One region of the Streptococcus lingualis genome, then DNA from elsewhere that is predicted to be linked to it. Evidence: predicted binding sites of a transcription regulator. Region 1 holds the regulator's gene; the other holds the start of a gene.
The links. Region 1 encodes Rex, which represses fermentation and respiration genes when NADH is low (regulators of the CRP and FNR family bind a similar motif). Its sites were predicted from a motif close to TTGTGAANTANTTCACAA; they were not measured.
Positions count from the first base shown of each region.

Region 1 (3,152 bases):
AAGTCTTATAATCAAATGCAACTTTAAGAAAATAAAGCCCGAGACAGAAATGTCTGGGCTTTTTCTATGTAGGAAGCTAGGAGAAATTCTTGTAAAATTGTAAGAGATTGGTAATATAATGTAAGGAACTTGTCATAATATTAAGGGAAAATCAGTATATAATAAAGGGGAAAGAGTATGATAAGGAGGTAGAATAGTGACAAAAGAGCGAATTTACCATCTCTTGCATCATTTCTATAATCTCTTAGTAAACGATTTTCCACGAAATGGTTTAATTACGAAAGGAATCTATGAAGTAGAGCAGGTCTACCAAGCTTTAGAGGCCATTCCTCAGAGCCAGGAGTACTTGATTCGCTGTGAAATTCAACAGTTTTTAAAAGAGCTTGAACAAGTTCAAACAGGTTACCAGATCCGCTTTAATAAAGATGAAGTCTTAGTGTTAGATGATTTGAAGGAAGAAATTGCCTGTAAATAATGCAAGGTCGTCGTTTTCTCTATTTATTACGAATTAATAAGTGAGGAGGAAATTATGTACGACATATCATTTATTGAACCATCTTTGCTTCCTAGAGAACGTTTGGTTTCTGAAGGGGTAGATAAGCTAAGTCATCAAGAATTGCTATCCATTCTCTTACGGACAGGCAATAAGAAAAAAAGCGTTTATGAGATTGCACAAGGTCTTTTGAGTTCGGTTAATAGTTTAAAGGAGTTAAGTCAATTAACCCTAGAGGAGCTACAGGAAATCTCAGGTATTGGCCGGGTGAAGGCCATCGAACTTCAGGCTGTGATTGAGTTTGGACGAAGGATTCATAAAGACGAATTGATGAGTTCTGAACAGATCATGAGCAGCCAGAAATTGGCCCATAAAATTCAACAGGAAATCGGCCATAAGAAACAGGAGCACCTGGTTGCCCTCTATTTAAATACGCAGAATGAAATTATTCATCAGCAGACCATTTTTATTGGAACCGTGAATCGAAGTATTGCGGAGCCACGTGAAATCCTGCATTATGCACTGAAGCACATGGCAACCTCTATCATCTTGGCGCACAATCATCCATCTGGTGCCGTATTTCCCAGTAAAAATGATGATGAAGTAACGCAACGAGTTTTAGAGGCCTGTGAAGTGATGGGTTTAACCCTATTGGATCACTTGATTGTATCTGAAGAAAACTATTATAGTTACCGTGAAGAAACCGATTATTTGGCATAAAAAAGAGAGTGGGACAGAAATCGTTAATTCGTTAGAATTCGATTTCGTCGTCCCACCTCCGCACAGTTGAGTAGGGCTGTAAAAGCTGTTAAAATCAGCGTAGTAGAGCCCACTCAATCACTGCGTCTTGCTCGACAATCCAAAAATAATTGAGAGGCTAGGACTTTTGTCCCAGCCTCTTTTCTTGTTAATGTATAAGTCTTTATTCTTCGTTTTTTCGCATGAAATAAAGGAGTGTTTGCAATTCACTGGTGAGATCGACATATTGAACGACGACATCTTTAGGGACTGTTAGATGTACTGGTGAGAAGCTGAGAATTCCCTTGACACCAGCGTCTACCAAAAGACTAGCAACTTCTTGAGCCTTGACGCTAGGAACAGTAAGGATGGCTGTTTGAATGCCTTCTTGTTTGAGCTTTTCTTTGATGGTGGAAATACCGTAAATGGGAATTCCGTCCTTACTTTTGGTATTGATCAGCTCATGATCGTCTAGATCAAATGCCATGACAATTTTCATCTTATTGCGTTCATGGAAGCGATAGTTGAGAAGCGCACTTCCCATATTTCCGATCCCCACAATAGCGACATTGGTAATGGCATTGTCATTTAAAAGATCTGCAAAGAAGTTCATCAGTTTTTTTACGTCATAACCAAATCCACGTCTTCCTAATTCACCAAAATATGAGAAATCTCGTCGAACAGTAGCAGAGTCAATCCCAATTGCATCAGCAATTTGCTTGGAATTGGCGCGCTCTATTTTTTCAGAGTTAAAGCGTTTAAAAATGCGGTAGTAGAGCGATAAGCGTTTTGCTGTTGCGCGTGGAATTGGAGTATTTTTATCATGTTTCACAATATCACAACCTTTCCCTCTTATTGTATAGGAAGATTGTGAAAAAATCAACTATCTAGAGTGGTTTTTCAAAAATATTTTTGTCTAAAGAAAAAGCTGATGACGATGGGAGAGTTCCATCAGCATCAGCTTAGTTTTCAGCTTGTTCTACCTTTTTCAAAAAAGCATAGAGTCCATCGACTCGTCCTGTATAGGGTAGCTTTTCCCCCTTGTATTCAATCGATACAATTGAGTAAGAGTCAGGCAAGGTTACACAGCCTGAAAATGCTAGGATACAAGCCGCAAGGTCAGTATAAGTAGTCGTTCGTTCTACTTGGTAAGCGTCGATATAAGTTAGGGTTACCATATTAGGCCTCTGTTTTGTTGAAAATTTCTCTTTCGACAAGACTATCCATTAAGAAATAGAATTTTTGTTGGATAATGTCATTTTCTGGATTTTTAAAGATATTAACCAGGCGAAGTCCAGACTTGTCTGTAATATTGATCTTAAAACCTGTCAAATCTTTATTGAAAATAATTTTAAGTAGGAAGCCTTCGCCGCTATTTGGAACGGCTTCGAGCAAACGATTTAACTCGTAATTTCCAACTTTGGTAACAGCGAATGTATTGTCACGTAAGGTATATTTTTTAACATTTGGGTGTAGACTATAGGTATATTTGCAGTCTTTCAATGAAACACTTGTTTCAAAAGCCATATTGTTCTCCTATGATAAAATTTCTTTAAGTTTTGCGAGGAAGTCTTGAACCTCCTCTACGGTATTGAGTTCTGAAAAACTAATTCGAAGGGATTCTTTTAGGCGTGAGCTATCTTTTCCATAGAGCGCCTCAAGGACATGGCTGGGTTGAACTGTACCGGCGGTACAAGCAGAACCTGTAGAGACAGAAATTCCAGCAAGATCGAGTCGCATCAATAATACATCATTTTGGACACCCGGAAAGCCAAGGTTCCAAACAAATGGAAGATGATCGTCATTCGCATTTACGTAGTAGTCGTAGGCTGCTAAACCATTGACTAGTTCTTGGCCGAGTTTTTGAACCTGGTTGAAATTTTCTACTTGATGTAGTGTAGCTTGCTGAAGCGCAGTTGCC
Region 1 covers NZ_CP139419.1:1,260,164-1,263,315, reverse strand. Annotated here, with positions in the region: gene SM123_RS05965 (class A sortase) at 1-27, shown strand, start outside; gene SM123_RS05960 (hypothetical protein) at 197-475, shown strand; gene radC (RadC family protein) at 530-1,213, shown strand; gene SM123_RS05950 (redox-sensing transcriptional repressor Rex) at 1,416-2,063, opposite strand; gene SM123_RS05945 (DUF4649 family protein) at 2,194-2,409, opposite strand; gene SM123_RS05940 (DUF1831 domain-containing protein) at 2,411-2,758, opposite strand; gene SM123_RS05935 (cysteine desulfurase family protein) at 2,768-3,152, opposite strand, start outside.

Region 2 (3,152 bases), 930 kb from region 1:
TTGGTGCAGTCTTGGAGCATGAAAAAGACCTTATCGGTCTTGGGTGGAAGCTTTGCCTTCTTGTTTGTGCTCAGTCTTTTCTTGCCATTTGATAGCTTGTGGACCTATCTGTTTGGCTTTTTAGCAGCGACAATCGCAGCTTGTGCCATGATTCTGTCGGCCCGCATTCTCCATGAAAAGACGCCAGATAAAAAAGAACCAGCCATTCTCAATTTCTTGGCAGATACTAGTTATGGTGTCTATCTTTTCCACTGGCCTTTCTTTATCATCTTCTCTCAACATTTGGGAAATATGATGGCAGCCCTTGTGACGACGATCGTTTCCTTGATTCTAACGGCTCTGTCCTTCTATATTTTGGAGCCAACTATTGCAGGCAAGGAACCTCGTGTCTTCGGCATGAAGATGGATCTCAGTTTTTTGACCAAGCCGATCTTTTACCTCATGATTCCTCTGGCTCTCTTGATGATTGGAATCTCCGCCTTTGCACCAACCGTTGGAGCTTTTGATGAGAGTTTGGTGGTGAGTGGGCTCAATCAAGCAGATAGCAAAATGCAGGTTACGCGGACGCAGGTGGACAATGCGACTGCAACAGACTATAACGTCTCAAATGGTGTGACCATGATCGGTGACTCCGTTAACTTGCGGGCGCAGGATTACCTGATTAAAGCGATCCCTGGCATCCAGATCGATGCGGTGGTGAGCCGTCAGCTGGAAAATGGAATGAAGGTCTTTGAGACCGATATCTCCAATAAAGTTCTCCTAAAAAATGTGGTCATTGCCCTAGGAACCAATACCGTGAGCAACTACAAAGAGTTGCTGGATCAGTATGTTGAAAAACTTCCAAAAGGCCGTCGCTTGATCCTTGTGACACCATATGATGGTCGCTATGCCAACGATCAGTCCAGCGAATCGGTTCAAACTCGTCTTTATGAGTTAGAACTAGCCAAGAAATACGATTTCATCACCATTGCGGACTGGTATCAAGTAGCCGTGGAAAATCCAAACATTTGGGTTGGAACAGACTCTGTCCACTTCAATATGGAAACCAATGGTGGGGAACTCTATGCCCAAACGGTTAAGGAAGCCCTTGATAAAGCAGAAAAAGGTCCAGTTAAGAAGTAGAGAGACTTCTTTGAAATTACAATAAAACAAATGCTAACAAAAGAGAACAAAAAGCAACTTTTTACTTGTAAAAGGTTGCTTTTTTTAGTAAGATTAAGAAAACGCTTACAAAAATTGATTGAAAACTTCACTTTGTGAAGAAAAAATTTTTTAATTATTTTTTCACAATTTTGCTAAAGAATTGCTTTTACAGCAATTAAATTGATAAAACTTTCACAAATTTCAAAAAAATCTTTGTGAAAGTTGCTTGGAAGTGTTTACAAAAATCTCAAAATAGAGTACAATTATATTGTGAAATAATTAACAAACCGAAATTCCTTACACTATTCTTGAAAATTTCCGAAAACATGAAAAAGTTCTAGAAAAGGATAAGGGTTTCAAACATTGGAGGAAAGCATCAAATGGCTGATAAAAAAACTCTCTCACCTGAAGAAAAGAAACTCGCTGCTGAAAAACACGTAGACGAGTTGGTGCAAAAAGCGCTGGTGGCGCTTGAAGAAATGCGCAAATTGAATCAGGAACAAGTGGACTATATTGTGGCGAAAGCATCTGTAGCGGCTCTTGACGCACACGGTGAGCTCGCTCTTCATGCATATGAAGAAACTGGTCGTGGGGTCTTTGAAGACAAGGCGACGAAGAACTTGTTCGCTTGTGAGCACGTTGTAAACAACATGCGTCACACCAAGACAGTTGGTGTCATTTCAGAAGATGACGTCACTGGTTTAACTCTTATTGCTGAGCCAGTCGGAGTTGTTTGCGGGATCACTCCTACAACAAACCCAACTTCAACAGCAATCTTTAAAGCTTTGATTTCCTTGAAGACACGGAACCCTATCGTCTTTGCCTTCCACCCATCTGCTCAAGAATCATCTGCTCATGCGGCACAAATCGTACGCGATGCAGCAATTAAAGCAGGAGCTCCTGAAAACTGTGTGCAATGGATTACGCAACCATCTATGGAAGCAACCAGCGCCCTTATGAACCATGATGGAGTTGCAACGATCCTTGCGACCGGTGGTAACGCCATGGTGAAAGCGGCCTACTCATGTGGGAAACCAGCTCTTGGGGTAGGTGCCGGAAACGTTCCAGCTTATGTTGAAAAATCAGCCAATATCCGCCAAGCAGCCCACGATATCGTTATGTCTAAGTCATTTGACAACGGAATGGTCTGTGCATCTGAACAAGCGGTCATCATCGATAAAGAAATCTACGATGAGTTTGTTGAAGAATTCAAATCTTACCACACTTACTTTGTTAACAAAAAAGAAAAAGCCCTTCTTGAAGAGTTCTGCTTCGGCGTAAAAGCCAATAGCAAGAACTGTGCAGGTGCGAAATTGAATGCGGACATCGTTGGGAAACCAGCAGCATGGATCGCTGAACAAGCTGGCTTCTCTGTACCAGAAGGAACCAATATCCTTGCGGCAGAATGTAAAGAAGTTGGCGAAAAAGAACCGTTGACTCGTGAAAAATTGTCACCAGTCATCGCTGTCTTGAAATCTGAAAGCCGTGAAGACGGAATTAACAAAGCACGCCAAATGGTTGAATTCAACGGTCTTGGTCACTCAGCTGCCATCCATACAGCAGACGAAGAATTGACCAAAGAATTTGGTAAAGCAGTTAAAGCCATTCGTGTGATCTGCAACTCTCCTTCGACTTTCGGTGGTATCGGGGATGTTTACAATGCCTTCTTGCCATCATTGACACTTGGATGTGGTTCTTACGGACGCAACTCTGTTGGGGACAACGTTAGTGCCATCAACCTCTTGAATATCAAAAAAGTCGGACGCCGGAGAAATAACATGCAATGGATGAAACTTCCTTCAAAAACATACTTTGAACGTGATTCAATTGAATACCTACAAAAATGTCGTGACGTTGAACGTGTCATGATCGTTACAGACCACGCTATGGTAGAGCTTGGTTTCCTTGATCGTATCATCGAACAGCTTGACCTTCGTCGCAACAAGGTGGTTTACCAAATCTTTGCAGACGTAGAACCAGATCCAGATATCACAACTGTTGAACGTGGT
Region 2 covers NZ_CP139419.1:77,028-80,179, reverse strand. Annotated here, with positions in the region: gene SM123_RS00455 (acyltransferase family protein) at 1-1,122, shown strand, start outside; gene adhE (bifunctional acetaldehyde-CoA/alcohol dehydrogenase) at 1,524-3,152, shown strand, end outside.
Region 2: the regulator Rex is predicted to act here: its motif matches at 1,412-1,429, upstream of adhE (bifunctional acetaldehyde-CoA/alcohol dehydrogenase).